DNA from 3 places in the Streptomyces sp. NPDC041108 genome. Region 2 is predicted to be linked to each of the others. Evidence: riboswitches for the same ligand, from Rfam matches in the RefSeq annotation. Region 2 holds a riboswitch; each other region holds the start of a gene.
The links. A riboswitch is a leader RNA that binds a small molecule or an ion and turns the genes downstream of it on or off. The one in region 2 is predicted to bind cobalamin.
Positions count from the first base shown of each region.

Region 1 (9,990 bases), on a different contig from region 2:
TTCGACGGGGCCTTCGCGATGGCGCTCAGTGCGCCCGGCGGCTGGGAACTGACCGCACGGCAGCCCGCCCTCCTCGTCCGGCCCGGTGTCGAGCCGCGCCCCCTGGCGGAGGAGACCACCCGCCGTACGGCGCTGCTGACCGCACTGTGGGGCCCCGCGGGCGACCTGGCCCGCGCCCGGCCCGAACCGGTCACCGGCCGCGGTGACGCGGAGCACGACGGCCGGCTGACCCGGCGCCACCGCGACCTCCTCGAGAGCGTGAACGGCCGCCGTACACCGCGCGACATCGCCTTCGCGCGGGGGCGTGGTCTCTACGCGGTCATGCTGGACCTCATCCGGCTGGAATCGCTCCAGGCGATCCGCTGGCAGAGCGGGGCCGAGCCCGGTGGCCGCCCCAGCACGGCGCCCCGGATCCCACAGGGGCAGTCGGCCTCCGAGGAGCCACCCCCGAGAGCCGGCCCCCTGCCCAGACGCAGGCCCGGTGGAGGCTCTCCGATCGGAGACCTCGGAGCGAAGGACGGGTAGTGAGCGCCGACAGAGACCCGGCCCGCAAGCGCCGCATACGCAGCAAGGCCGCCCGCCTCCGACGGCGTCCGGCCCGGGGAGCGGCAGCGGTCGACCGCCCGGCCCCGCCCACCCGGGCCCGGCCACCCGCCGCACCCCTCCCCACGACCGAGGAGACCGGGGCCGGCGGCGCCGTCGCGGGACCGCCGCCGTCACCCGTGCGGGGTGCCGCCGGGCCACCCCCGTTACCTGTGCGGGGTGCCGCCGGGCCACCCCCGTTACCCGTGCGGGGTGCCACGCCGGTCCCCGTGAACGCCGGGGACGGCACGCCGGACAGCCCGGCCGTGCCGCCGCCCTTCCCGCCCCTGTCCACGCTGTCGGCCGAGGAACTGCTCGCCGACCAACCCTCCGTCGACATGCTGCGGCGCGTCCGCCGCGGACTGGGGGCTCTCCCCGAGTCCGACGGGCACCTCTCCGACTGAGGGGTGCCGTGAGACCCCCGTACGGCGCCCACGGTGCCCGGCATCCCTGCCGCCCGGACGGCACACCCACCGCAGACATCTGGACCAAGGAGCACGTGCCCATGACCGCACACGCATCGACCGAATCGCTGACCGGCATCCTGGCCTCGCTGCGTGACCGGGTGATGGGCGTCGCCGAGAGCGTCCTGTCCACCGTGGACGGCCTCCTCGTCGTCGCCGACGTCGACAAGGTCCACCCCGAGTCCGTCGCCGCGCTCGCCGCCGCCACCCTCGGCGTCAGCCGCCGCATGGCCGACCAGTCCGGTGTCGGCGCGCTCCGCGAGGTCGTCGTCCGGTGCGGCTCCGGGCATGTCATCGTGGTCGCCGTCGGCGAGCGCACGCTCCTGACCGTCATGGGCGACGACGGCCTCGACGTCGCCGCCTTCCAGCGCGAGTCCCCGGCGATCGTGGAACAGCTCGGCAAGGCGCTCGCGGCGGACGTGGCGCACTGAGGAGGGGGGCACGGTCTCGTCGACCGCCGGTGCGGTGCCGGCCGTCGTCCTCCCGCGCGAGTACTGGCCCGAGGTGGCGAGTCGCTCGTGAGGGTACTGTCGAGAGACTGTCTGACCCTGCCCGCAGTGGGGTAACCGATGGGTAATGAGCGGCCCTCCACGCGGTCGTGGTTGGATGCGAGGGAGAGGGTGTACCGGGGGCGGCGGCCGGCCCACTCCGACGGAACTGACAGGCGGGAACCGTAACTGGCAGGCGGGAATCGTGAGGATCTTCGGCAAGGGACGGCATCGGCCCTCCGCCTCTTGGCGGCAGGCCACCGATCGTGCGTTCACGCTGATCGGTGACGGTAGGTACGAGGACGCGGGCGCACTGTTGACACGTGCCGCGGACATGGAGCCCTGGCTGTCCGAGTCCTGGTTCAACCTTGCCCTGCTGCACAAGTTCCGCCACGACTGGGAACAGGCGCGCGCGGCCGGTCTGCGGGCCGTCGCCCTGCTCGACCGGGAGACCGGGGCGCCCGACTGGTGGAACGTGGGCATCGCCGCGACCGCTCTGCAGGACTGGCCGCTGGCCCGCCGCGCCTGGCAGGCGTACGGGCTGCGGGTGCCCGGGGGCGCGTCCCGTACGAAGCCCGCCAGCGGTCCCGGCGACAACGGCGAGCCCGTGGGCATGGACCTCGGCAGCGCGGCCGTACGGCTCTCGCCGGAGGGCGAGGCCGAGGTCGTGTGGGGGCGGCGGCTCGACCCCGCCCGGATCGAGGTGCTCTCCATTCCGCTGCCGTCGTCCGGGCGCCGCTGGGGCGAGGTCGTCCTGCACGACGGGGTGCCGCACGGGGAGCGGACCACGGCCGCGGGGCACGCGTATCCGGTGTTCGACGAGATCGAGTTGTGGGCGCCCTCCCCCGTGCCGACCTGGGTGGTGCTGCTGGAGGCCGCGACCGAGGCGGACCGGGACGCGCTGGAGCGGCTCGCGGCGGACGCCGGGTTCGCGGCGGAGGACTGGTCGTCGTCGGTGCGGTTGCTGTGCCGGCTGTGTTCGGAGTCGCGGATGCCCTCCGACGAGGGTGACGGGGAGCATCTGGACCCGCACGACCACAGTGAACCGGGGCACCCGGGGCCGCTGGGGCATGTCACGGACGGGCAGTTGTGGGCGCCGGAGCGGGAGTGCGGGGTGGCCGCGCCGGCTTCGCTGGTTCGGGGGTTGCTGGACGGGTGGGTGGCCGACAGTCCGGATTCTCGTGATTGGCGGGATCTCGAAGAGGTTTGTTAGGGGGTTTGCGGTTCGTTCTCGGCCGCGGGTTCGGTGGGGTCTCTCGCACGGTTCCCCGCGCCCCTGACGGGGTGCGGTCGTACGGGGCGCCCCCTGAGCGGCGCGATCCCCGTACCCTGTATCAGCATCACAACCCCCTGTTTTTCTAGGAAGGCGTACGTCTGTCATGGCCCAGCAGGACACCGATCAGCAGCGCGTGGGCGTGCTCCCCGTCGACGACGAGGGGTTCGTCGTCGACACGGAGGACTGCGAGGAGCGTGAGCAGGCGTACCGTGAGCGCGGCACCTCGCTGCCGATCACCGTGGTCGGGAACCCGGTGCTGCACAAGGAGTGCAAGGACGTCACGGAGTTCGGTGACGAGCTGGCGAAGCTGGTGGACGACATGTTCGCCAGCCAGCGCACGGCGGAGGGCGTGGGCCTGGCCGCGAACCAGGTCGGCGTCGACCTGAAGGTGTTCGTGTACGACTGCCCGGACGACGAGGGCAAGCGGCACACCGGTGTGATCTGCAACCCCAAGCTGGTCGAACTGCCCGCCGAGACGCGCCGGTTGGACGACAGCAACGAGGGCTGCCTGTCGGTGCCGACCGCCTACATGCCGCTCGCCCGTCCCGACTACGCCGAGGTCACCGGGCAGGACGAGAAGGGCAACCCGATCAAGGTGCGCGGCACCGGTTACTTCGCGCGCTGCCTGCAGCACGAGACCGACCACCTGTACGGCTACCTCTACATCGACCGCCTCTCCAAGCGCGACCGCAAGGACGCCCTGCGGCAGATGGCCGAGAACGAGCCCCGCTACCCCGTGGTCGCCAACGACTGAGCCCTCCGCCGCACCGCCCCGGGCCCGCCGGGCTCCCCCTCAGGCCGCCTCCGGGCCCCGGAAGGTCCGGCGGTAGGTCTGCGGAGTCGTACCCAGCGACCGGACGAACTGATGACGCAGGGCGGCGGCGGTGCCGAAGCCGGTGCGCCAGGCGATCGCGTCCACCGTCTCGTCCGTCCCCTCCAGCAACCGCTGGGCCAGCAGCACCCGTTGGCGCAGGATCCAGCGGTACGGCGTGGTCCCCGTCTCCTGCTGGAAGCGGCGGGCGAACGTGCGGGGGGACATGAGGGCGCGAGCGGCGAGCTGCTCGACGGTGACCTCCTCGTCGAGATGCTGCTCCATCCAGACGAGCACCTCGCCCACCGTGTCGCACTGCGAGCGGGGCAGCGGCCGCTCGATGTACTGCGCCTGGCCGCCGTCGCGGTGCGGCGGCACCACCATCCGCCGGGCGATCTTGTTGGCGACCTCCGGGCCCTGCTCCTTGCGGACGATGTGCAGACAGGCGTCGATGCCGGCCGCCGTGCCCGCCGAGGTGATCACCGGGTCCGCGTCCACGTACAGCACGTCCGGCTCGACCACCGCCCGCGGATACTGCCGGGCCAGCTCCTCCGCGTGCTTCCAGTGCACCGCGCAGGGCCGCCCGTCCAGCAGCCCGGCCGCGCCGAGCACGAACACCCCCGAGCACACGCTCAGCACCCGGGCGCCCCGGTCGGCGGCCCGCCGCAGCGCGTCCAGCAGGTCCGGCGGGTAGGTCCGGTGCACATAGCTGTCGCCGGCCGGCACGACGACAAGGTCGGCCTCTTCGAGCCGGTCCAGCCCGTACGGCGTGGAGACCGTGAACCCGGCCGGGGTCCGCAGGGTCGGACCCTCCGCCGAGGCGACCGCGAAGTCGTAGACGGGCAGGTCGTCGTCGCTGCGGTCGAGGCCGAAGACCTCGCAGACGACACCCAGTTCGAAGGGATGCACGCCCTCCATGAGGACGGTGGCCACGTTTTTCAGCATGCTGCCAGTGTGCATCGCAAGTGGCAGTAATTCGAGGGGGTGCGGCAGTCCTGCCACTGTTTGTCGGCGGTGTTCGGCGCGAAAGTAGAGCCATGGATACGACACAGCTGCAAGGACTCATCGGAACACTGGCCGTCCTCGGACTGCTCGCCCTGGTCGCACTGCCCGCGATCGTCGGCATCGTGCACGACTGGCGCGTCGACCGCCAGCTCAGGCAGGCGCAGGAACGGCGGGCGTCGCACCACATCGCCCGCGCCGCCTGATCGCGGCTCCGGGTGCCGCTGATACGTCCCCGGCGCGACGACGACCACGAGGGTCACGCCGGCCGGGGACGCGGTCCGCTTCCGACCTGGGCCTAGAAATCCTCGTCCAGGTCGACGGTGCCCTCCACCGCCACCTGGTACGCCGACGGACGGCGCTCGAAGAAGTTGGTCAGCTCCTGGACACCCTGCAGCTCCATGAAGGAGAACGGGTTCTGCGAGCCGTACACCGGCGCGAAGCCGAGGCGGGTGAGCCGCTGGTCGGCGACACATTCCAGGTACTGCCGCATCGACTCGGTGTTCATGCCCGGCAGGCCGTCACCGCACAGATCGCGCCCGAACTGCAGCTCGGCCTCGACGGCCTCTTTCAGCATGTCGGTGACCTGCTGCCGGAGCAGTTCGTCGAACAGCTCCGGCTCCTCCTTGCGGACGGTGTCCACCACCTCGAACGCGAAGGACATGTGCATGGTCTCGTCGCGGAACACCCAGTTGGTGCCCGTCGCCAGACCGTGCAGCAGCCCCCGGCTGCGGAACCAGTAGACGTAGGCGAAGGCGCCGTAGAAGAACAGCCCCTCGATGCACGCGGCGAAGCAGATCAGATTGAGCAGGAAGCGCCGGCGGTCCGCCTTGGACTCCAGGCGGTCCAGCTTCTCCACCGAGTCCATCCACTTGAAGCAGAACTCCGCCTTCTCACGGATGGACGGGATGTTCTCCACCGCCGCGAAGGCCGCCGCCCGGTCCGCCGGGTCCGGCAGGTAGGTGTCCAGCAGCGTCAGATAGAACTGGACGTGCACGGCCTCCTCGAAGAGCTGGCGGCTCAGGTAGAGCCGCGCCTCGGGGGAGTTGATGTGCTTGTAGAGGGTGAGCACGAGGTTGTTCGCCACGATCGAGTCGCCCGTCGCGAAGAACGCGACCAGCCGGCCGATCATGTGCTGCTCACCCTCGGACAGCTTCGCGAGGTCGGCGACGTCCGAGTGGAGGTCGACCTCCTCGACGGTCCAGGTGTTCTTGATCGCGTCCCGGTAGCGTTCGTAGAAGTCCGGGTAGCGCATGGGCCGGAGAGTCAGCTCGAAGCCGGGGTCGAGCAGGTTCTGGTTGCTGGACATTATTGGCAGGCCTCGCAGGACTCGGGGTTCTCAAGAGAGCAGGCGAGGGCCTCTTGCGAGGTGGCCTGCTGCAGGGGGACGGTCTTCTCGGGCCGCGGTGCCTCGGCCCGGGTCTGGCCCTGGGCCGCGCGGGCGATGCGGGTCGCCGGGCGCGAGCGCAGGTAGTAGGTGGTCTTCAGCCCGGACTTCCAGGCGTACGCGTACATCGAGGAGAGCTTGCCGATGGTGGGCGTCTCCAGGAACAGGTTCAGCGACTGCGACTGGTCCAGGTACGGGGTGCGGGCGGCGGCCATGTCGATCAGGCCGCGCTGCGGGATCTCCCAGGCCGTGCGGTACAGCGCCCTGACGTCGGCCGGGATCCACGCGAAGTCCTGCACCGAACCGCCCGACTCGCGCAGCGCCTCCCTGGTGCGCGCGTCCCAGACACCCAGCTCCTTCAGGTCCTTCACCAGGTAGGAGTTGACCTGGAGGAACTCGCCGGACAGCGTCTCGCGCTTGAACAGGTTGGACACCTGCGGCTCGATGCACTCGTACACACCGGCGATCGAGGCGATGGTGGCCGTCGGCGCGATGGCGAGGAGCAGCGAGTTGCGCATGCCCGTCGTCGCGACGCGCTCGCGCAGGGCCGCCCAGCGCTCCGGCCAGGCCGACTCGACGCCGTAGTGGTCCGGGTGCAGCACGCCCCGGGCCGTGCGGGTCTTCTCCCAGGCAGGCAGCGGGCCGTTGCGCTCGGCGAGGTCGGTGGACGCCTCGTACGCGGCGAGCATGATCCGCTCGGCGATCCGCGTGGACAGCGCCTTCGCCTCGGGGGAGTCGAAGGGCAGGCGCAGCTGGAAGAAGACGTCCTGCAGCCCCATCGCGCCGAGGCCGACCGGGCGCCACTTGGCGTTGGAGCGGCCCGCCTGCTCGGTCGGGTAGAAGTTGATGTCGACGACGCGGTCGAGGAAGGTGACGGCGGTGCGGACGGTCTCGTCCAGCCGCTGCCAGTCCATGTCGGCGGCCGCCCGGTCGACGAACGCGCCCAGGTTCACCGAACCCAGGTTGCAGACCGCCGTCTCCCCGTCGTCCGTGACCTCCAGGATCTCCGTGCAGAGGTTGGAGGAGTGGACGACGTGGCCCGGCTCGGCGGTCTGGTTGGCCGTGCGGTTGGCCGCGTCCTTGAAGGTCATCCAGCCGTTGCCGGTCTGTGCGAGGGTGCGCATCATGCGGCCGTACAGATCACGGGCCGGGATCGTCTTCCGCGCCAGGCCGTTCGCCTCCGCCTCGCGGTAGGCGGCCTCGAACTCCTCGCCCCACAGGTCGACCAGCTCGGGCACGTCGGCCGGGGAGAACAGCGACCACTGCTCGTCGGCGTTCACCCGGCGCATGAACTCGTCCGGGATCCAGTGCGCGAGGTTCAGGTTGTGCGTACGGCGGGCGTCCTCACCGGTGTTGTCGCGCAGCTCCAGGAACTCCTCGATGTCGGAGTGCCAGGTCTCCAGGTAGACCGCGGCCGCGCCCTTGCGCCGGCCGCCCTGGTTCACGGCGGCGACCGAGGCGTCCAGCGTCTTCAGGAACGGCACGATGCCGTTGGAGTGCCCGTTGGTGCCCCGGATCAGCGATCCGCGCGAGCGGATGCGGGAGTACGACAGGCCGATGCCGCCGGCGTGCTTCGAGAGGCGGGCCACCTGGTGGTAGCGGTCGTAGATGGAGTCCAGCTCGTCCAGCGGGGAGTCGAGGAGGTAGCAGGAGGACATCTGGGGGTGGCGTGTGCCGGAGTTGAAGAGCGTGGGGGAGGAGGGGAGGTAGTCGAGGCGGCTCATGAGGCCGTAGAGCGCGGCGACCTCGTCCACGGCGCGCGTGGTGTCGTCCTCGGCCAGACCGCTCGCCACCCGCAGCATGAAGTGCTGGGGCGTCTCGACGACCTTGCGGGTGAGGGGGTGCCGGAGCAGATAGCGGCTGTACAGGGTGCGCAGGCCGAAGTAGCCGAAGCGGTCGTCGCCGGCCGGGTCGACCAGGGCGTCGAGACGCTCGCCGTGCACGCGGACGAACTCCGCGGTGCGGTCGGCGACGAGACCCTCCCGGTGGCCCACGGCGATGGACTCGGTGAACGTCGTGACGCCCTGCGAGGCGGCCTCGGCGCGGATGCCGATGGCCAGCAGGCGGGCGGCCAGCTTCGAGTAGGCGGGGTCCTCGGAGATCAGTCCGGCGGCCGCCTCCGTGGCGAGTTCGCGCAGTTCCGCGACCATCTCGGCGGAGGCCGCGCGCGAGGACCGCCCGCGCAGCGCGGCGGCGGCGACCCGGGCGGGGGCGGCGTCGGGGAGGTCGACGGTCAGCTCGGTCAGGGTCCGCAGCAACGCGGAACCGGGACCGTCGGTCTCCGTCGCCGGGTCGGCTGAAGCCAGGTCGGCTGAAACCGGGTCGGCTGGCGCGATGGTCACGTGGGGCTCTCCCTCGCTCGGCAAGGGGCCTGGCGGAGGGCAGGCGGCAGCTCACGAGCGCACGGGGCGTCGCGTCCACCGGCCCATTCCACGAGGCCCGGACGTCAGGCACCCGGACCGGACGGCCGGGCGCGCTGTCGGCAGGTGTTCGGACTGAACAGGCGTGCGTGGAAGGGCATGGACGCACGCGAGTACACCGTTGCGGGACAGTTCCGGATTCGCGCCGGATTCCCCTGCGGCGACAGCGAGCATGAGCATACATCTAGTGCCGGGGCGCGGTGTCACCCCCACATGTTGTGTCGCCTTCGGCTTCGCAGGGTGTAAGAGCGTCAACTCATAGGTGATCGGGGTGAGGGCGAGGAGCCGCCCGTCCGCCGCGGTCACGAGCACGTCGGCCGTGGCGGCTCGCTGGGTCGCGTCCCGCGGTTCGTCCTTCTTCGGGGGTGAGGCGCGCCGGTCAGCCCACCGCCGGCCATCGGGGCAGTGTCGCCACGAAGTCCTTGCTGAAGTCGCGGGTTCCCGGTCCCAGGGCGACGCGGCCGGTGGCGCGGAGGCGGGCGGTCAGGGCGGGGGACTCGGAGTAGTGGACCCGCGGGGCGGTGGCCGGTACGAACACGGTCTGGCCCCGCGTGAGTTCGCTCGCGCATTCGACGATGACGGCGCCCTCGGCGGCCGCGACGAACGCCTCGTCCCCGCAGACCCCCACGGCCAGCGGATCGTGCAGCGGGCAGGTGCCGTCTCCGCCGTGGCGGCTGTAGGCGTCCATGTACGTGCGCATCAGCCGGGCGGCGAGGGCCGTGCCCGGGCCCGCGGCCTCCAGGGCGGCCAGGTCGGCGGGGCGGAACAGCCAGCGGTGCGAGGCGTCCAGGTCGACCATGGTGAACGGGATGCCGGAGGAGAGCACGACCTCGGCCGCGTCGGGGTCGGCCCAGATGTTGAACTCGGCGACCGGGGTGATGTTCCCCGGCACCTGGGCGGCGCCGCCCATGAACACGAACCTGCCGACGCGGCGGGCGAAGCCGGGGTCCTCCAGCAGTGCGACGGCGACGTTGGTGAGGGGGCCGGTGGCGCACACCGTCAGCTCGCCCTCGTACTCCCGGGAGAGGCGGAGCAGGGCCTGTGCGGAGGACTCCGCCGGGTGCGGGGCCGTGGAGTCGGGCAGGGTCTCGTTCCCGAGGCCCGCCCGGCCGTGGAACGCGGACGCCTCTCGGTAGGGGAGGCGGGAGAGGGGGCGGCCGGCGCCCCGGTGCACGGGGGTGTCGCCGTCGATGCGGAGGGCTCGGGAGAGGGCTCTGGCGTTGGCGTAGGTCGCCTCGGCGGGGAGGTTGCCGCCTACCGAGGTGTAGGCCTTGAGGTCCCACAGGTCTGTGCCCAGGAGGTACTGCAGGGCTACGGCGTCGTCGATACCGGGGTCGCTGTCCAGGACGATCGGTGCGCGAGCGGTCACCTCGTCAGGGTAGCCGGGTGTCTCTCGCCCCCGGTGCGGATGCGTGGGGGTTCTCGCGTGGTTGCCCGGGCCCCTGAAGGACCAGGCCCCGCGGGCCCGAAAAGGGCGCGGCGGGGAGCCACGGCGTGCTCCCCGCCCGAAACCCCGTGGTCGTCAGTGGCTGGTGCCCGCTGTCGCCGGGGGGAGTTCCA
Region 1 is NZ_JBVIYK010000003.1:188,012-198,001, reverse strand. It holds gene ACZ6BB_RS10440 (DUF4388 domain-containing protein) at 1-525, shown strand, start outside; gene ACZ6BB_RS10435 (hypothetical protein) at 813-986, shown strand; gene ACZ6BB_RS10430 (roadblock/LC7 domain-containing protein) at 1,088-1,477, shown strand; gene ACZ6BB_RS10425 (tetratricopeptide repeat protein) at 1,740-2,747, shown strand; gene def (peptide deformylase) at 2,914-3,564, shown strand; gene ACZ6BB_RS10415 (GlxA family transcriptional regulator) at 3,604-4,566, opposite strand; gene ACZ6BB_RS10410 (hypothetical protein) at 4,659-4,829, shown strand; gene ACZ6BB_RS10405 (ribonucleotide-diphosphate reductase subunit beta) at 4,922-5,932, opposite strand; gene ACZ6BB_RS10400 (ribonucleoside-diphosphate reductase subunit alpha) at 5,932-8,352, opposite strand; cobalamin riboswitch at 8,475-8,610, opposite strand; gene ACZ6BB_RS10395 (nucleoside hydrolase) at 8,810-9,799, opposite strand; gene mctP (monocarboxylate uptake permease MctP) at 9,953-9,990, opposite strand, start outside.
Region 1: linked by a shared signal. The riboswitch ahead of ACZ6BB_RS10400 (ribonucleoside-diphosphate reductase subunit alpha) and the one ahead of ACZ6BB_RS28185 (energy-coupling factor ABC transporter permease) in region 2 are both predicted to bind cobalamin.

Region 2 (9,990 bases):
CCGCCCTGCGCGAGCGCCCCCGGGACACCTACACCGTCTCCACCAAGGTCGGACGTCTGCTGGTGCCCGCCGAGGACGGCGGCCCGGCCGACGACCTGGCCCACGGCTTCGCCGTCCCCGCCACCCTGCGCCGCGTCTGGGACTTCAGCGCCGACGGCGTCCGCCGCTCCCTCGAAGCCAGCCTGGAGCGCCTCGGCCTGGACCGGGTGGACGTCGTCCTCCTCCACGACCCCGACGACCACGCCGCCCAGGCCCTCGACGAGGCCTACCCGGCCCTCGAACAGCTGCGCGGCGAAGGCGTCGTCGGAGCGATCGGCGTCGGCATGAACCAGACCGCCGTCCCGGCCCGCTTCCTCCGCGAGACCGACATCGACGTCGTCCTCCTCGCCGGCCGCTACACCCTCCTGGAACAGGAGGGCCTCACCGAGCTGCTCCCCGAGGCCGCCGCCCGCGGCCGGAGCGTCCTCATCGGCGGCGTCTTCAACTCCGGCCTGCTCACCGACCCCCGACCGGGCGCCACCTACGACTACGCCCCGGCCCCGGAACCCGTGATCCGGCGGGCCCTGCGCCTGAAGGAGGTCACCGAACGCCACGGTGTGCCGCTGCGCGCCGCCGCCCTCCGCTTCCCCCTCGGCCACCCGGCCGTCGCCGGCGTCCTCACCGGCGCCCGCTCACCGGACGAGGTCCGCGACACCCTGGAGCAGTCCCGCCTCCCCGTACCGGCCGCCCTCTGGGAGGAACTGCGCGCGGCGGGTCTCATCGCACCGGAAGCCCCCGTGCCCGCCGAAGAGCCTGCCGAGGACAAGGAGCCGTCGTGAGGGTCGCCCTGCACACCAAGGTCCGCGCCGACCGCGTCCAGGAGTACGAGGCGGCCCACCGCGAGGTCCCCGAGGAGCTGACCACCGCGATCCGCGTCGCCGGGGTGAGCGAGTGGACGATCTGGCGCAGCGGCACCGACCTCTTCCACCTGCTGGAGGTCGAGGACTACGCCGCGATGATCACCGAGCTGGAGAGGCTCCCGGTCAACATCGCCTGGCAGGCCCGTATGGCGGACCTCCTCGACGTCGTCCACGACTACTCGGCGGAGGGGTCCGACGCGGGACTTCCCGTGGTGTGGGAACTGTGACACCGGCCGGTGCACACGCCCCGCCCACCGGGATCGTCGACGCCCACCACCACGTGTGGGACCTCTCCGTCCGCGACCAGGACTGGATCACCGGCCCCGAACTCGCGCCGCTGCGCCGCGACTTCACCCTCCGCGACCTGGAACCGCAGGCACGCGCGGCCGGGGTCAGGGCCACCGTGCTGGTGCAGACGGTCACCGTGCCCGAGGAGACCCCCGAGTTCCTGGCGCTGGCCGCCGGCAGCGACCTGGTGGCCGGGGTCGTCGGCTGGACCGACCTCACCTCTGCCGAGGTCGGTGCCGCCCTCGCCGGGCTGCGTGAACAGCCGGGCGGCGAGCACCTCGTGGGCATCCGCCACCAGGTGCAGGGCGAACCCGACCCCCGCTGGCTGGTACGCCCGGACGTGCTGCGGGGCCTGGCCGCCGTCGCCGACGCGGGACTGGTCTACGACCTCCTGGTCAAGCCCCACCAGCTGCCGGCCGCGGTGGAGGCGGCGGCCCGCCTCCCGCACCTCACCTTCGTCCTGGACCACGCGGCGAAGCCGCCCGTCGCCTCCGGTGAACTGCGGCCGTGGGCCGGGGAGATACGACGCCTGGCCGCCCTCCCCAACACCGTCTGCAAGCTCTCCGGACTGGTCACGGAGGCGGACTGGCAGAACTGGTCCGTCGCCGGCCTCCGCCCGTACGCCGACACCCTGCTCGACGCCTTCGGCCCGCACCGGCTGATGTTCGGCTCCGACTGGCCCGTCTGCCGGCTGGCCTCGGACTACCGCGAAGTCCTCGACACGGCAGGGGAATTGCTGTGCGGGCTCGGCCCGGCGGAACGCCGGGAGGTCTTCGCGGCCACCGCCGTCCGCGTCTACGGCCTGCGGACCTGAGCCAGGGCCGCCAGCCCTTCGGGGGTGCGCGGACCGGCCGCGTCGTCGGCCAACAGGCCCTGCTCGCGCAGCAGTCCGGCGACCGCGATGCCCCAGGGCAACCGCAGCCCGGCCTGCTGGAGGAGGTCCGTGCGGGCGAGCATCGCGGCCACCGGGCCCGTGCGCGCCCCGGACGGGGTGAGCAGGGCCGCGTCGTCGGCCCAGCGCAGGGCGAGGTCGACGTCATGGGTGGCCATGACCACGGTGGTGCCGGACCGGCGCAGTTCGTCCAGGGTGGCGAGGAGCCGTTCCTGTCCGTCGGGGTCGAGCCCGGCCGTCGGCTCGTCGAGGATCAGGACCCGGGGCCGCATGGCGACCGCGCCCGCGATGGCGGTCCGCTTGCGCTGGCCGTAGGAGAGCAGATGGGTGGGCCGGTCGGCCAGGGCGCCGATGCCGAGCGCGCCGAGCGCCTCGTCCACCCGGGCCCGCACCTGTGCGTCGGACAGCCCGAGGTTCAGCGGGCCGAACGACACGTCCTGGGCGACGGACGCCGCGAACAGCTGGTCGTCCGGGTCCTGGACGACCAGCTGGACCGTCGTCCGCAGCCGGGTCAGCCCCTTGCGGTCGTACGTCACCGGCCGCCCCTCGACCGCGAGTTCGCCGGTACGGGGCCGCAGTCCACCGCTGAGCAGCCGCATCAGTGTCGTCTTGCCGCTGCCGTTGCGGCCCAGCAGGGCGAGCGCGCGCCCCTCGCGCACCTCGAAGTCGAGGCCGTCGAGCACGACCGGGCCGTCCTCGTAGGCGAAGGAGGCGCCCCGCAGGGTGACCAGCACGGGGTCGCTCATGTCAGCGGCCTTTCCAGGACGAAGGTGAGGGCGGCGACGGCGGCGAGCAGCGCGACTCCCGCGCCGATGAAGCGGGCGGAGATCCGGGCCTCGGGCACCAGCACGCGCAGCGTGCCGTCGTACCCCCGCCCGGCGAGGCCGGTCTGCAGCCGGGCCGCCCGGTCGAAGGCCCGTACGAACGCGGTGGCGCCGAGACCGGCGAGCGAACGCCAGGTCGCGGCCCGGGTGGTGTGCCCGAGCCGGGCGGCCTGCGCCTCGCGGATCCGGCGCACGGAGTCCAGCAGGAGAAAGCTCATCCGGTACGTGACCAGCGCGACGTCCACCACCGGCGCGGGCACCCCCGCCTTCACCAGACGCGGCAGCAGGTCCGACATGGGCGTGGTGAAGGCGAACAGCAGCACGCCGAGGGAGGCGGCCGAGGTGCGCAGCAGCAGTTCCCCGGCGCGGGCCGGGCCGCCGTCGGCCAGGGTGACGAACCCGTCGGGCCCGCCGACCTGGACGAGCAGCGGCAGCGCGCCGGTCACGCAGAAGCCCAGCGGCACCCGGTAGGCGCGCCACAGCCGGCGGCCGGGCACGCCCGCCGGACCCAGCAGCACGGTGAGCGCGGCCGACAGGACCAGGGCCGCGCCGGGCCAGGGCGGCAGCGAGATCGCGAGCACGGTGAGGCCGAGCCCGAGCACGGCCTTGTCCACGGGATGGCGGTGGCGCCAGCGGCTGCTGTGCGCCGCCGCGTCGATCGGCAGCACGAGGGTCAGACCCGCCCGGTGGGGGAGTTCCCCCCGGCGGGACCACCGGAGGCGCGCTCCTCGCCGGTCGCGGTCTTCGTGGCCGTGGAGGCCGTGGAAGCCGTAGAGGTCGGGGGAGCCGCAGTGGTCGGGGGAGCCGCAGCGGCCGTCCACGCCGCCGTGGCCGTCGCGTCCGCCCCCGGCTCCGGAACCGGGCCGGTGTCCGCCCCGTCCAGCTGCGCCCGGGCCCGCGCCTCACCCTGGCGGCGGCCCCGGTGGAGGCCGAAGTAGTAGGCGAGGACCCCCGCGCCGAGCGCGGCCTGCAGGGAGAAGAGAGCCGACTCGATCTCACCGGACGGCGGCTCGTACAGCGGGGAGAACCAGGGCTGGTAGTCCGGCTCGATCTCCGTGATCGCGGTCTCCGCCTCGCCGTCGGCGCCCGTGAAGGGCTCCTCCTTGTGGTCGCCGAGGCCGAGGGCCAGCGGCAGGACGGCGAGCGCGGCCACGACGAGCAGCAGCAGGAGGTTGATCTTCGTGTTCCGGTTCACCGGGCCACCGCCTTCGTCTCGGTCTCGGGCCCGGCGCTGTCGCGGTTGCCGGTCAGGAGCACGCCGAGCCGGGTCAGTTCGCCCTTGCTCGACTGCACCAGCAGACGCATCACCAGCACGGTGAGAAGCCCCTCGCTGACCGCGAGCGGGATCTGGGTGACGGCGAAGATGGAACCGAACTTGCCGAGCGCGCCCAGGAAACCGCTGCTCGGGTCCGGAAAGGCGAGCGCCAGCTGCACGCTGGTGACGCAGTAGGTCACCAGGTCGGCGACGAACGCGCCGAAGAACACCGTGACCATCAGAGGCACGTCGAACCGCCGCAGCAGCCGGTAGACGGCGTAGCCCGCCCAGGGGCCGGCGATCGCCATCGAGAAGACGTTGGCGCCGAGCGTGGTCAGGCCGCCGTGCGCGAGCAGCAGCGCCTGGAAGAGCAGGGTGATGGTGCCCAGCACCGCCATGATCGGCGGCCGGAACAGGATGGCGCCCAGTCCGGTGCCGGTGGGGTGGGAGCAACTTCCGGTGACCGACGGCAGTTTCAGCGCGGACAGGACGAAGGTGAAGGCACCGGAGGCGCCGAGCAGCAGGGTGCTCTCGGGATGCTCCCTGACCTCACGGGTGAGTGCCCGGACTCCGTGGACGACGAACGGCGCGGACGCGACACCCCAGGCGATCGCGTGCGCCGGAGGAAGGAAACCCTCGGCTATGTGCATGGCTCAGCAGACCCTCTCCAGCACCTCGTGGATGGTTGACGCGCCTTGGCCGGTCTCCTGGCTGACGGGTACCACCGCCCGTGCTCCGCCTTCCCGGGTCAAAAGACCCAGTGGCTGTCCGTGAGGACTGGAGCCGGACTTCCCGATCACAGTGGCGAGGGCCGCACCGGCATCACACCGGATTTCCCGTTCACCAAGGCGTGGTGACAGTAGTGCCCAGATAAGGGCGCTGACAAGCGGAGACGAGGGGCGCGCGGGCGCCGTGGAACAGCTCACACCCCCGCGCACGCCCCACTGACCCCACACCACACACCAGTGATCACTCGACGTCGTGGGATGGCGGGAACCGTTCGCACAGAAGGGCCGCCCTTGGCCGGAGATCCGGCTCTGCGCTTGAATGCACCCTTCATGCCGTCGGCACAGGGAGTCCGCAGTGCACCGCCCGACCTTGATTCGCAGTTCGCGCCGTCTCGGCGTCCTCACGGTGGCCGCGTTCGCGCTCGCCGTCGCCACCGCGGGGCCGGCCGCGGCCCACGCGGAGGTCGAGGCGGAGGGCGCCCGAGCCCTCGACCAGAACGTCGACCTGGAGTTCTCCGCCGAGTCGGAATCCGCGTCCGCCGGTATCACCAAGCTGGAGGTGATCCTTCCGAAGGGCATCGTCCCCGCCGACCTCACCTACAAAGGTGGCCCGGACGGCTGGAAGTTCACCCCCACCGACCGGGGCTACACCGTGTCGGGCACGAAGCTCGCGGTCGGCGAGGACGTCGAGTACACCGTCACCGTACGGCAGTTGCCCGACGCCAGGTCGCTGGTCTTCAAGACCCTGCAGTCCTACAGCGACGGCAAGGTCGACCGGTGGATCGAGCTGGAGGAGGAGTCCGAGGGGGACGGCCACGGTCACGGTCACCCGGCCCCCCGTCTCGACCTGAAGGCCGCCGCACCCGGCGCGAAGCCGGTCAGCCCCACGCCCAGCCCGTCGGAGGAGCCCACGACGGCGCCCTCCTCACCCGAGCCCGGCGCCACGGCCTCCACCTCGTCGGCTGAACCCGCGGCGGCCAGCACCGACGACGACGCCTCCCTCGCCGTGCCCCTCGCCGTCGGCGCGGTGGTCCTCCTCGCCCTCGGTGGCGGGGCATGGTGGCTCAGGTCCCGTCGGGGCGGGACCGCCTGACGCTCCGATCGGGAGACCAGGCAGGGACAGGCGGGGCGACTCCCGGCTGCGAGGACACACTCCCGGTGGACCGGTGCGCACGCTCGGTCCACCGGGTGGTCCTCGTCTGACCGAAACCTGACACGACCTTTACTGCGACCTTCTTGCAGCTGCGGCTACGGCGCACGAGTCTGAGGGGACTCGACAGCACCGACGCGGCACCGGCCCGCCCCTCGGCCTTCGGCGTCGCGCTCGTCTACCCGATGCGCGGCCCCGCCGGGATCTTCGGCCCCACCTGCGGGGCGTGCGCGCGGCCGGCCGCCGAGGAGGTCAACAAGGCCGGGGGAGTGCTGGGCAGGGAGCTGCGGCTGGTCGAGGTCGACGGCGGAGCCGAGCCGTGGCGGGTCGCCGAGGAGGTCGAGACCCTGGTCGCCGCGGGCGCGGTGCAGGGCGTCACCGGCTGGCACGTCTCCTCAGTCCGGCAGGCCGTGGCGCCACGGATCGCACACCGGGTGCCCTACGTCTGCACGGCCCTGTACGAGGGCGGGGAGCGCACCGAGGGCGTCTTCATGACGAGCGAGACGCCGTCCTGGCAACTGCTGCCCGCGATGCGGCTGCTCGCCGAGTCACGCGGGATCGGCCGCTGGTTCGTCGTCGGCAACGACTACGTCTGGCACCGCCGCACCGCCGCACCGCCGCACCGCCGCGGGCGGCCCGGGGTTACGCCCGCGAGTGCCGGGGCCGGGTCGGCGGTGAGGCGTATCTGCCGCTGGGCACCGAGGACTTCGGGGGCGTGCTGCGCCGCATCGAGCGGGCCGACGCCGACGGGGTCCTGATGCTCCTGGTCGGCAGTGACGCGGTCCGCTTCAACCGGGCCTTCGCCGCGGCCGGGCTGGACCGGCGGTGCCTGCGGCTGAGCACGCTGATGGACGAGAACATGCTGCTGGGCAGCGGCCCCGAGGCCACCTTCGACCTGTACAGCGCCGCCGGTTACTTCGCCTCGCTCGCCGACCGGAACACCATGGACTTCCACGGCCAGTACGCCGCCCGCTTCGGCCCGGAGGCACCGGTCCCGAGAAGTGTCGGCGAGCCCTGCTACGAGGGTGTCCTGCTGCTCGCCGCGCTGGTCGAACGGGCGGGCGCCCTGGACGTGTCGGCGATCGGGGCGGTCGCCGACACCGTCGCGTACGAGGGCCCGCGCGGGCTGCTGGGCCTGGACGGGCGCCATGTCCGCCAGCGCATCTACCTCGCGCGTGCGGAGGGATACGACTTCAACGTCCTCGCCCAGCTGCGCGCTCCGCACGACCTGCGCTGACCCCGCCCCGGCCCTCGGCGCTCCCGCCCAGCTCCAGAGTGCGGGCCAGCCGGGCCAGCAGGATTCCCAGCTGCCTGTCGTCCTCGTCGGTGAGCGGTGGTTCCGACCCGGTCCAGCCGGCGCGCACTTCACGGGCGAGCAACTGCCATCGCTGCTTGCCGCGCGGGGTGAGATGGGCGAGGACGCGGCGCCGGTCGACGGGGTCGACGCGGCGGAACACCAGGTTCTGGTCGACGAGTTGGTCGATCAGCTTGGTCAGGCTCGGCGCCGCCAGGAAGGCGTGCTCGGCGAGAGCCGTCATGTGGTGACCCTGCCCGTCGGAGAGCAGGTCGAGGACCCGCCACGCCTCCACCGAACAGCCGAACTCGTCGAGCACGGACTGGACTCGGCGTACGGACAGGCGCTCCGCCCGGCTCAGCAGATGGAGCAGTTCCTCGGGCCGCCTCGCCATCGCACTCCTCGACTCGCCTGCCGCCGCCCCGGCGACGGTGCTGCCCGGAGCTTACCTGCGATCATCTCGCTCCTCATGGGCAGGTCATGAACACATGTTTTCCATGGGAAACAATGATTCCGGCGCCCCGGAAAACACTTCCTCGGGAAATTGTTCAGCAATTGCTCCGAAGGACGGTCGGTGTCGCCGAGGTCATCGTGCTCGTGGCGATCGTGGCCTTCCTGCGATGGCGCCCATGGAGCGAGGGGTACGGGGTCCGGGCGACGCTCGGCGTGCCGACGGCCGGGCGTCCCACGGCACTCCGGCGAGGGCCCCGGCTTCGCGCCCGCCCTACCGGGCGTGCAGCCCGTCGGCGAGGTGTCCGTGGCTGTGCCGCCAGCCCGTCGGCACACGCAGGGCGCCCACCAGGTGGGGATGGCCGAGCGGGAGATCCGCGTGCACGTGGGCCGTCGGCGCGGGAACCGCGGGCGAGCCGGTCGTCGACGAAGCGGGCGGCCACAGGCGTACGGCCAGCAGAGCCGCAGCCAGGGCGATCGCCCCCAGGGCGAACACCGCCCGGCCGAGTCCCGCCGCTCCCAGCCATCCGGCCAGCGGGTACGTCAGCAGCCAGCAGCCGTGCGAGAGGGAGAACTGTGCGGCGAACGCGGCCGTACGGTCCCCGGGCGCCACCGAGCGGCGCACCAGCCGCCCGGCCGGGGTGAGCACCGCCGAGGACGCGGCGCCGAACGCGGCCCAGAGGACCAGCAGCGCGGGCAGCCGCCACATCCCGTCCCGCGCGGCCGTGACGGCCCCGAGTCCGGCGAAGACGACGGCCAGGGACAGCGCGCCCGGCAGCATCACCGCCCGGTCGGGAACCCTGTCCAGGACGCGCGGCAGCATCAGGGCCACGGCCATCGACCCGGCGCCGTACGCCCCGAGCGCCAGTGGGACGGCGCCCGCCGACAGGCCCAGCACCTCGCGGACGTACACCACCGAGTTGACCGTCACCATCGCACCGGCCGCCGCGACCGCGAGGTTCAGGGCGAGCAGGGCCCGCAGCGCGGGGACCCCGAGGAGGAGGCGGCTGCCGGCCGTGGCCCTGGCGTACACCCCGTCCGCGCGGGGGCGGGCGGGGGCGGGCCGTTCGGGCAGGGCGGTCGAGAGCACCAGCGCGGCCGAGGCGAGGAAACCGAGGACGGTGCCGGTGAACAGCCGGTCGTAGGTGACCACGGACAGCAGGGCGGCCGCGAGGGCGGGGGAGAAGAGGCTCTCCAGGTCGTACGCGAGCCGGGACATCGACAGCGCGCGTGTGTAGTCGCGCTCCTCGGGCAGCACGTCGGGGATGACGGCCTGGAACGTGGGCGTGAACGCGGCCGAGGCGGACTGCAGGAGGAACACCAGGACGTACACCTGCCAGACCTCGCCGACGAACGGCAGGGACACGGCGATCCCGGCGCGCACCAGATCGGCCGTCACCATGAGGGCGCGGCGCGGCAGCCGGTCGGCGACCGCGCCGACGGCCGGGGCGATCACCACGTACGCCACCATCTTGATCGCCAGGGCCGTCCCGAGGACGGAACCGGCGTCGGCGCCCGCGAGATCGTAGGCCAGCAGTCCGAGGGCGACGGTCGCGAGCCCCGTGCCCACGAGAGCGACGACCTGGGCGGCGAACAGCCGCCGGTAGGCGCGATGACGCAGAACGGCGAGCATGCGAACGGCTCCCCTCGGCGTGGCGTCGAGCGGTCGGGTGTCGGTACGCACGAGTGTAACCCTCATGTGCGCACGTGCGCACATGACAGTGCCCCGTATGTGACACCCCGCGTCGAAGGCGAAACGCCTACGCTGGCCCCATGCCAGAACGCCACGCCGTGTCATCTGCGTCCGGTGCGCACCTGCGTGCCCCCGACAGCGCGCGGCTCGCCGAGGCGACCGGCGTGTTCGCGATGCTCTCCGACGCCACCCGGCTCCATCTGCTGTGGCTGCTCGCCCAGGGCGAGTCGGACGTGGGGTCCCTGGCCGACCGCTGCGACGCCTCCCGCACGGCGGTCAGCCAGCATCTGGCGAAGCTCCGGCTCGCCGGGCTCGTGGACACCCGCCGTGCGGGCCGTCACATCTACTACAGCCTCGCCGACGGCCATCTCAGGCGCCTGGTCGTGGAGGCCCTCAGTCACGCGGACCACCGGGTCAGCGGCCGGGCGCCGCACGACTGACCACCCGACGGCGACCGGGCCGCCGGATCATGGCCCGGCCGTCGCCCGGATCACCTCGGGCCGGCCACCGGCGCGAT
Region 2 is NZ_JBVIYK010000011.1:75,557-85,546, forward strand. It holds gene ACZ6BB_RS28155 (aldo/keto reductase) at 1-818, shown strand, start outside; gene ACZ6BB_RS28160 (L-rhamnose mutarotase) at 815-1,126, shown strand; gene ACZ6BB_RS28165 (amidohydrolase family protein) at 1,123-2,001, shown strand; gene ACZ6BB_RS28170 (energy-coupling factor ABC transporter ATP-binding protein) at 1,983-2,825, opposite strand; gene cbiQ (cobalt ECF transporter T component CbiQ) at 2,822-3,571, opposite strand; gene ACZ6BB_RS28180 (energy-coupling factor ABC transporter substrate-binding protein) at 3,577-4,098, opposite strand; gene ACZ6BB_RS28185 (energy-coupling factor ABC transporter permease) at 4,095-4,808, opposite strand; cobalamin riboswitch at 4,839-5,021, opposite strand; gene ACZ6BB_RS28190 (DUF1775 domain-containing protein) at 5,242-5,979, shown strand; partial or broken gene ACZ6BB_RS28195 (substrate-binding domain-containing protein) at 6,222-7,273, shown strand; gene ACZ6BB_RS28200 (MarR family winged helix-turn-helix transcriptional regulator) at 7,230-7,724, opposite strand; gene ACZ6BB_RS28205 (MFS transporter) at 8,055-9,413, opposite strand; gene ACZ6BB_RS28210 (ArsR/SmtB family transcription factor) at 9,554-9,913, shown strand; gene ACZ6BB_RS28215 (glycoside hydrolase family 43 protein) at 9,964-9,990, opposite strand, start outside.

Region 3 (9,990 bases), on a different contig from region 2:
GGCGCGGCGCCGGCCGGGCGAGCGCTCATGACGTCCGGCATCTCTCGACGAACCGCGCGGCGACCCCGGGCCCGGCCGCCCAGTGGGTGTGCAGATAGCTCGCGTGCACCCCCTGCTGGACGAACCCCTCCACCCGCGGCCCGGGAGTCCGTACTCCCCAGGCGGGCGCCGGCCCGGCCCCCGGCTCGACGACCGTCCGGTGGAACTCGTGGGCGCGCATCCGGGTCCCGGCGGGCGCGAGCACACTGTCGCCGACGGCCACGGCGTCCCGGTAGCCGAGCGTCAGCCGCTCGTCCATCCGGGCCGTCGCGTCGAGCACCCCGCACATGGGCCGCCCGTCCAGCTCCCGGCACAGGTAGAGCAGACCGGCGCACTCGGCGGCCACCGGAGCACCGCCGAACGCCAGCTCGGCGACCGCCTTGCGCAGCGGCTCGTTGGCGGACAGCTCGGCCGCGTACATCTCGGGGAACCCGCCCCCGATCACCAACCCGCGTGTTCCTTCGGGCAGTTGCTCGTCGCGCAACGGATCGAAGACGACGACCTCTGCACCGGCGGCGGTCAGCAGTTCGGCGTGCTCGGCGTAGGAGAACGTGAACGCGGGCCCGCCGGCCACGGCGACCACCTCCCGTCCGCCCACGGGGCCGACGACGGGCGGCTCCCACGCCGGACCCGACAGCGCCCCGGCGCTCCGGGCGAGCGCGACCAGTGCCTCCAGATCGCACCCCGCCCGTACCTGCGCGGCCATCGCCGCGACCGCCTCCACCGCCGCGGCCTGCCGCTCGGCGACCGGCACCAGCCCCAGATGCCGGGACGGCGTGTCCACCTGGGGCGCCCGCCGCAGCACCCCCAGGACCGGTACCCCGGTCGACTCCAGGGCGTCCCGCAGCAGCTCCTCGTGCCGGTCGGAGGCGACCTTGTTGAGGATCACGCCCCCGATCCGCACCTCGGGATCCCAGGAGGCGAACCCGTGCACCAGCGCCGCCACGGACCGCGACTGCGAGGAGGTGTCCACGACCAGCACGACCGGCGCCCGCAGCAGCTTCGCCACATGCGCGGTGGACGCCAGTTCCCCCTGCCCCGAGGCCCCGTCGTACATCCCCATCACGCCCTCGACGACGGCGATGTCGCATCCGTGGGCCCCGTGCGCGAACAGCGGCGCGACCAGGTCCGGTCCGCACAGGTACGCGTCGAGGTTGCGGCCCACCCTCCCGCTCGCGAGCGCGTGGTAGCCGGGGTCGATGTAGTCCGGCCCCACCTTGTGCGGGGACACGGCGAGCCCCCGCTCGGTGAGCGCGGCCATCAGCCCCGTCGCCACGGTGGTCTTGCCACTGCGCGAGGACGGCGCGGCGATCACCAGCCGGGGGACGGAGGCCGTCGAGGCGAAGGAGGTCACGTCGTCACCACTCGATGCCCCGCTGGCCCTTCTGGCCCGCGTCCATGGGGTGCTTGACCTTCGACATGTCGGTCACGAGGTCCGCGAAGTCGACGAGCTTCTCGGGCGCGTTCCGCCCCGTGATCACCACATGCTGGGTCCCGGGCCGGTTCCGCAGCACGTCGACGACCTCGTCGGTGTCGATCCAGCCCCAGTGCAGCGGGTACGCGAACTCGTCCAGCACGTACAGCTTGTACGTCTCGGCAGCCAGGTCCCGCTTGACCTGCTCCCAGCCCTCCCGGGCCTTGTCCTCGTTGTCCATCTGCCCGTCGCGCTGCACCCACGACCAGCCCTCGCCCATCTTGTGCCAGTCGACGGACCCGCCCTCACCGGACGCCCCGAGCACCCGCAGCGCGTTCTCCTCGCCGACCTTCCACTTCGCCGACTTGACGAACTGGAACACCCCGATCGGCCACCCCTGGTTCCAGGCGCGCAGCGCCAGCCCGAAGGCGGCGGTGGACTTGCCCTTCCCGATTCCCGTGTGCACGAACACCAGCGGACGGTTGCGGCGCTGACGTGTCGTCAGTCCGTCGTCCGGCACGACACTCGGCTGTCCCTGCGGCATCTACGCGGCCCTCCTCGAAGTCCCCTGTGTTCCCTGCGTGCCCTGAGCCCTCTGACCGCCCTGCACATCCCGGACGAGCCCGGCGATGGAGTCCGCCCGCAGCTCGTCCAACGTCACGGCCGTACCGCCCAGTTCACCCGCCAGCTGCCCGGCGAGCCCCAGCCGGACATGGCCCGACTCGCAGTCGACGACCACGGACGCGGTGCCCTCGGCCGCGAACAGCCGTGCCGCCCGCCCCGCGAGCGCGACGGGCTCCGGCCCGCCGGTCGCCCGGCCGTCGGTCACCACCACGACCAGCGGCCGGCGCGCCGGGTCGCGCAGCCGCTCCACCCGCAGCACGTCGTGCGCCTTCAGCAGCCCGGCCGCGAGCGGTGTCCGCCCGCCCGTCGGCAGCGACTCCAGCCGGGTCGCCGCCGCGTCCACGGACGAGGTGGGCGGCAGCGCCACCTCGGCCGCCGACCCCCGGAAGGTCACCAGACCCACCTTGTCCCGTCGCTGATAGGCGTCGAGGAGCAGCGACAGCACCGCGCCCTTCACGGCGCTCATCCGCTGCCGCGCCGCCATCGACCCGGAGGCGTCGACCACGAACAGCACGAGGTTGCCCTCACGCCCCTCCCGGGTCGCCTGCCGCAGATCGTCCCGGCGGACCACCAGACCCGGCCCGGACCGCCCGCGCGTCCGCTGATGCGGAGCGGCGGCCTGCACGGTCGCCGCCAGATGCAGCTTGGTCAGCGTGCCACGCGGCCTGCGTGCCCCGGTGGTGCGCCCGTGCTCGGTCCGGGCCCGCGAGCGCCGCCCGGCGGCGCCTTCCCCGAGCCCCGGCACGCTGAGCACCTTCGTACGGAACGGCTCGGCGGCCCGTACGGCCGACTGCTCCCCGGCGGCCGGGGCCTGCGCCGGCACGCCCTCGCCGGACTCGGGCTGTGCGCCACCGTCGCCGCCCTGCGGCCCCTCGGACTCGGGAGCGGGCGGCCGCCCACCGCCACCGGGACCGTCGGGCCCGGGATCCGGATCGTCGTCGTCCTGAGAGTCCTGAGGGTCCTGCGAGTCCTGAGGGCCCCGCGGGTCCTGCGGCGGCTCCGCGAACTCCTCCAGCGTCTCGTCGAGCCTGTCCTCGTCGAGCCCCGGCGCGTCGAACGGGTTCCGCCGCCGCCGGTGCGGCAGCGCCAGCAGCGCCGCCTGCCGCACATCCTCGGCGAGCACCTCCGTCCGCCCGGCCCAGGCGGCCAGCGCGGTCGCCGTGCGGGCCATCACGATGTCGGCGCGCATCCCGTCCACCTCGAAGGCCGCGCAGGTCGCCGCGATCTGCCGCAGCACCCCGTCGCCCAGCACCACGGACGGCAGCAACTCCCGTGCCGCGACGACCCGTTGCCGTACGTCGGCCTCCTCGGCAGCCCAGCGGGCCGCGAAACCCGCCGGGTCGTCGTCGTACGCGAGCCGTCGCCGTACGACCTCGACCCGCCGGTCCGGCTCCCGCGAGGCCGCGACCTCCACGGTCAGCCCGAACCGGTCGAGCAACTGCGGCCGCAGCTCGCCCTCCTCGGGGTTCATCGTCCCGACGAGCAGGAACCGCGCGGCATGCCGTACGGAGACGCCCTCGCGCTCCACGTACGAGGCGCCCATCGCGGCCGCGTCGAGCAGCAGGTCGACGAGGTGGTCGTGGAGCAGGTTGACCTCGTCGACGTAGAGGATGCCCCGGTGCGCGTCGGCGAGCAGGCCGGGCTCGAACGCCTTCACGCCCTCCGACAGCGCCCGTTCGATGTCGAGGGCGCCGACGAGCCGGTCCTCGGAGGCGCCGACGGGCAGCTCGACCATGCGGGCCGGGCGCGTCTCGAACGCCGGCTCGTGCGGCCCGTCCGGGCACGCGGGGTCCGGCTTCGCCGGATCGCACGAGAACCGGCACCCGACGACGACCTCCACCGGTGGCAGCAGCGCCGCGAGCGCCCGCACGGCGGTGCTCTTGGCGGTGCCCTTCTCGCCGCGCACCAGCACACCGCCGACCGCCGGTGACACCGCGTTTAGCAGCAGCGCCAGGCGCAGGTCGTCCTGGCCGACGACGGCCGTGAACGGAAACGGAACACTCACTTCTGGTCGCCCTCCAAGTCACCCTCCGGCCGTGGGCGGTTGACCCGCGGCCGGTCGTTCAACAGCGATCCGGCGCTCATCCGGGCACCCCCGGAGCCCCCGGCGGCACGAACGGCAGTCCCGTGGGCGCCCCCGACTCGACGAGCCGCCACAGCGCGTCCGTGTCCGCGTGCTCCTCGATCAGATCGCCGAGCCGGTCCAGCTGCTCCTCGCGCAGCGCCGCGAAGGACGTGTCGGGGGCCGGGACGAACCGGCGCCCCGAGGCGGCCGCCACCTCGCGCAGAAAGGCCCGCCGGAATCCGTCCGACTCCAGCGACCCGTGCCAGTGCGTGCCCCAGGTCTGGCCGACCCGGCACCCGTCCAGGAAGGGTTCCCCGCCCAGGACCTCGGCGACCCCGTGATGGATCTCGTACCCCTCGACCCGCTCCCCGAGGGCCTCCCCGGCGGGCCGTGTGAGGGTCTTGTCCTCGGCGAACCGCACCCGGACGGGAAGGACTCCTAGCCCCTCCACCCGCCCCCGCCGGCTCTCGACGTCGTCCTCGATGTGCTCCCCGAGCACCTGGAAGCCGCCGCAGATCCCGAGCACCGGCCGCCCCTCGGCCGCACGCCGCACGAGGGCGTCGGCGAGCCCGCGCTCGCGCAGCCACTCCAGTGCCCGCACCGTCCCCCGGGTCCCCGGCACGACGACGAGGTCGGCGTCGGCCAGTTCCTCGGCCCGGTCCACGAACCGCACCACGACACCGGGTTCGGCGGCGAGCGCGTCCACGTCGGTGAAGTTGGACATCAGCGGCACCGCGCACACGGCGACCCGCAGGACGTCCTCCCCGACGGGCGGCGCCACGTTCGACTCCCGGACCGTCCCGCGCAGCGAGACGCGCAGCCCGTCCTCCTCGTCGATCCCGAGCCCGTGCCGGAACGGCAGCACCCCGTACGTCCGCCGCCCGGTGAGCCCCTGCAGCATGTCGAGCCCCGGCTCCAGCAGGGAGACGTCCCCCCGGAACTTGTTGACGAGGAACCCGGCGACGAGCGCCTGGTCCTCGGGGGAGAGCAGCGCCACGGTCCCGAAGAAGGACGCGAAGACCCCGCCGCGGTCGATGTCGCCGACGACGAGCACGGGGAGCCCGGCGTTCCGGGCGATCCCCATGTTGACGATGTCGGTCCGCCGGAGATTGATCTCGGCGGGGGAGCCGGCCCCCTCACAGATCACCGCGTCATACGTGCCCCGCAACTCGGCGAGACAGTCCAGCACGGTCCCGAGCAGCCGCTGTTGCCGCCCGCCGTGATAGCCGCGCGCACTCATCTCGCCCACGGGCTTCCCCAGCAGCACGACCTGGCTGCTGCGCTCGCCCCCGGGCTTGAGCAGCACCGGGTTCATGAGCGCGGTGGGCTCCACCCGGCAGGCCTGCGCCTGCATGGCCTGGGCCCGGCCGATCTCGGCGCCCTCCTTCGTCACGAAGGAGTTGAGCGACATGTTCTGCGCCTTGAAGGGCGCGACCTTGACGCCCTGCCGCACGAGCCACCGGCAGATCCCGGCGGTCACCACGCTCTTGCCGGCATCGGAGGTGGTCCCGGCGACCAGCAACCCGCCACTCATCCCTGACTCCCCCACCGACGCACGACCCTTCCCCGCAGCACCGCCGCACCCGCGCCGACGCCCAGCGCGAGCCAACTCACCCGCCGGGACAGCCGGACGGCCCGCTCGATGTCCTCCACGGCGACGGCGCGCCCCTTCCCATTCAGCACGGGCCGGTGCTCGACCCGCCCCCCGTACGACAACGTGCCCCCCAGCCGCACTCCGAGCGCCCCCGCGAACGAGGCCTCCACCGGCCCCGCGTTGGGACTCGGATGCTTCCCCGCGTCCGCCCGCCAGGTCCGTACGGCGCCCCGGGCGTCCCCGCCGCAGGCCGCGGCCAGCACGGCCGTCAGCCGGGCACCCGGCCACCCCACGACGTCGTCCAGCCGTGCGGAGGCCCAGCCGTAGCGCCGGTACCGCGGCGAGCGGTGCCCGACCATGGCGTCCAGGGTGTTGACGGCCCGGAACCCCACCAGTCCCGGCACTCCGCCGACGGCCCCCCACACGAGCGCCCCCACGACCGCGTCGGAGGTGTTCTCGGCGACGGACTCCACGACGGCCCTCGCGATCCCGTCCGCGTCCAGCGCCTGGGGATCCCGCCCGCACAGATGGGGCAACCGAGCCCGCGCGCCCTCGACATCACCCGCGTCGAGAGACCGTCCGATCGCCCGCGCCTCCCGCCCGAGCGAGGTCCCGCCGACGACGGCCCAGGTGGCGGCGGCGGTCAGCCCGACGGAAGCGGCCCGCGACGGCCGTACGGCGGCCGAGGCGACGGCCCCCAGGGCGACGGCGCCGCCCGCGCACACCGCGGTGTGCAGTGCGCCCCACCCGCGGTGGTCCCGCCACAGCACCCGCTCCACGGCCCCGGCGGCCCGGCCGAACGCGGCGACCGGATGCCCCCGGCGCGGGTCGCCGAGCAGCAGATCACCGAGGAGCCCGGCGGCGGCGCCGTACGCGAAGACGCGATCGGCACGCACCCGTTCAGCCGTTCACGGGGTCGGGCAGGGGGCGGACGCCGAGCCCCGCGGGGCAGCCGTACAGGACGCGCATGGCGATATGTCCTCACTCAGGGTGTCCACGCCCTGGTTCGACGAGACCGACGGCGAGAGTTCCTGGCTCCCGGGAGGCGTTTCGCTGTCGCTTCCCCGGTGACAGTGGCGGGACCGCGCCGGACTCGCACCGGCTTCCTCTCCTGCCGTCGTACATGGCCCCGGCAGTCCACCACGCCCCCGGAAGACCCGTCAACTTGCCGTTGACCTGCGACGCAACGGTGTGCTCAGCCCCACACCGCCGAAATCACGTCAGACCCCCGTATTGGCTCTTTCCGTGCCCTTCCCCGGCGCCGGTGTGGTGGAACGCCCCGTGCCGCAACAGTGACACGCTGCTCGTCTTCCAGGGGAACGGCTCAAGATCCTGAACCGGGCGCTGGGGGAGGCCCGGCCGCGCGGGCCGTACCACCGCCGACGAGGGCGTCGCTCCGTGTACGCGGAGAACCCCGGTATAGGCGGAGACTCCACGTATAGGCGGAGAACCCCCGTATACGTGGAGAACCCCCGTGAGCGTCGCGGGACGCGCACGGGGGTTGCTCGTTCAGTCGTCGCCGTCGGCCGCCGAGGGCCGCGGGACCGCCGGTCTCACGGCCTGACCAGCGGCTGATCAGGCCATGATCAGGGAGATGCCGTACGCCACTGCCGCCGCGCACAGCGCGAAGCACGCGTACGCGCCCGTGGTCGCCACCGCCACCGAGTCGCCCCGGGCCGACGCCTCCTCCCGCTTGGAGAGGCCGACGATGCCGAGGGTGAACAGGCCGACGAGGGCCACGGTGACCACGAGGCTGACTCCGAAGACGGAGCCGAGAGCTGCCCAGTCGATGTGCATGGTGGTGATCTTCCTCAGGGAGTCGTGGGGCTCAGACGGCGGGCGTCGGCGTGGACGAGCCGGCCGGTGCCGTGGTCTCGGCGGCGGGGGCCGGGATGGTCGCCGTCAGGTCCTCGGTCACGGTGCCGACCGGCGGCGGGGTCACGGCGGCCATCGCCGTCGTCACCACGCCGGGCGGTTCCTCGGTGTCGTTCACGTTGGTGTGGTCGATCACCTCGCGGCGGGAGACCAGCCAGATCGCCACGCTGGAGGCGATGAGGAAGACCGCGACGACGGCCGTGCCCCAGGTGCCGAAGGACGTCACCCACTCGGCCAGCGCGGCGACCAGCGCCGCCGCCGGCAGGGTCAGGCCCCAGGCGACGAACATCCGGGTCGCGGTGGACCAGCGGACCACACCGCCCTTGCGGCCGAGGCCCGCGCCCATCACCGCACCCGAGACCGAGTGCGTGGTGGAGAGCGAGAAGCCGAGGTGCGAGGAGGCCAGGATGACCGTGGCCGCGCTGGTCTGGGCGGCGAAGCCCTGCTGCGGCTGGAGGTCGGTCAGGCCCTTGCCCATCGTGCGGATGATGCGCCAGCCGCCCAGGTAGGTACCGAGCGCGATGGCCGTACCGGCGGAGACGATGACCCACACCGGCGGGTCGGAGTCGGGCGCCAGGGTGCCACCGGCCACCAGGGCCAGCGTGATGATGCCCATCGTCTTCTGGGCGTCGTTCGTGCCGTGGGCCAGCGAGACCAGACCGGCCGAGGCGATCTGGCCGGCGCGGTAACCCTTGCCGCTGGCCTTCTCGTTGGTGTGCGCGCCGAGCTTGTACGTCAGCCGGGTGGCGAGCATCGCCGCGATGCCGGCGACCAGCGGGGCGGCGACGGCCGGGATCAGCACCTTGGTGACGAGCACGTCCCCGTGCACCGCGCCCACGCCCACCGAGGCGATCGTGGCACCGATGAGGCCGCCCATCAGGGCGTGCGAGGAGCTGGAGGGGAGCCCGACCAGCCAGGTCAACAGGTTCCAGAGGATGGCACCCACGAGCGCCGCGAATATGACCTCTGGCTGTATGCCGGACTCGTCGACGAGCCCCTTGGAGATGGTGTTGGCGACCTCGATGGAAAGGAACGCGCCGACAAGGTTGAGCACGGCGGACATGGCCACCGCGACCTTGGGCTTCATCGCGCCTGTCGAGATGGTGGTGGCCATCGCGTTGGCGGTGTCGTGGAAACCGTTCGTAAAATCGAACGCAAGCGCGGTGATGACCACGATCGCGAGGATCAGCGAGAAGTTTTCCATTTACCCGGGCTTCTTTCGGACGTCAGTGGCATGAGGACCGTAGGCAACCTGGGTGAACGGAAGATGAACTGGGGCGGGCGCGTGGGTGTAGTGAATGAGCGGTCGCCCCTCCGTTTGTGTGCGGGCGGCGGTGCCGGGCCCGCCGTGGCGGCGCCCCGAGGTTCGAACGCAGGCGGAATGCCGAGGTCCGGGGCCTACTCGCACCGCTTCCGGCCGCCCGCTCTCCTCGGTGAACTCCGTCCGGCCGGCCCGCTCGGCCGTGGAAAAAGTTCCGGCCACCCCGCGGGAAGGGCCACCCGCCCCCGAGGCGGGTGCCAGGATCACCGCATGGCTGAGCAGCGGCGCGGTGTCCGGGACGAGCGGACCGCGGACGAGGTGGACGAGGCGGACGAGGGCGCGCGGGGCGCGGGACGGCGGGGTGTGCCGGACGAGGTGGCGCGGGCATGGGACGCACTCGTCGCCACCGCCCGCCGGACGGTGGCCGACGGTCTGGTCGTCGGCACCTCCGGCAACGTGTCCGTGCGGGTGGGGGACACCGTCCTGGTCACACCGACGGGAGTGCCGTACGACCGTCTGAGGCCGGACGACGTCACGGGCGTCGACCTCACCGGCCGGCAGGTCCTCGGCACGCTTCGTCCGACCAGCGAACTCCCCATGCACCTGGCGATCCACACGACGGCCGAGGCCCGCGCCGTCGTCCACACCCACGCCGTGCACGCGACGGCCGTCTCCACCCTCGTGGACGAACTGCCGCTCATCCACTACATGTCCGCGGCGCTCGGCGGCCCCGTCCGGGTCGCCCCCTACGCGACCTACGGCACCCCGCGGCTGGCCGAGAACATGCTCCGCGCCCTGAAGGGGCGCACCGCCTGCCTGCTCCAGAACCACGGCACGATCGCCTACGGCGACAGCCTCGACGAGGCATACGACCGCACGACCCAGCTCGAATGGATGTGCCAGGTCTGGCTGAGGGCGTCCTCCGTCCCTCACCTCACCCCGCATCTGCTCACCCCCGGACAACTGGCCGAGACGGGTGAGCGCCTCAAGGGCTACGGCCAGCCGGGCTGATCACCGGACCCCGGACCCGCACCCCTCCGGCCCCGGCTGCTTCCTCCGGCCGCTTTCGTCGCGCAACCGTTTCTGCCCGCTGCTGCCGGGCTCCGGGGGGCCGGGTC
Region 3 is NZ_JBVIYK010000006.1:449,060-459,049, forward strand. It holds gene ACZ6BB_RS20210 (cobyrinate a,c-diamide synthase) at 26-1,393, opposite strand; gene cobO (cob(I)yrinic acid a,c-diamide adenosyltransferase) at 1,398-1,997, opposite strand; gene ACZ6BB_RS20220 (putative cobaltochelatase) at 1,998-4,082, opposite strand; gene ACZ6BB_RS20225 (cobyric acid synthase) at 4,159-5,676, opposite strand; gene ACZ6BB_RS20230 (cobalamin biosynthesis protein) at 5,673-6,632, opposite strand; cobalamin riboswitch at 6,740-6,893, opposite strand; gene ACZ6BB_RS20235 (hypothetical protein) at 7,312-7,533, opposite strand; gene ACZ6BB_RS20240 (inorganic phosphate transporter) at 7,565-8,815, opposite strand; gene ACZ6BB_RS20245 (class II aldolase/adducin family protein) at 9,143-9,883, shown strand.
Region 3: linked by a shared signal. The riboswitch ahead of ACZ6BB_RS20230 (cobalamin biosynthesis protein) and the one ahead of ACZ6BB_RS28185 (energy-coupling factor ABC transporter permease) in region 2 are both predicted to bind cobalamin.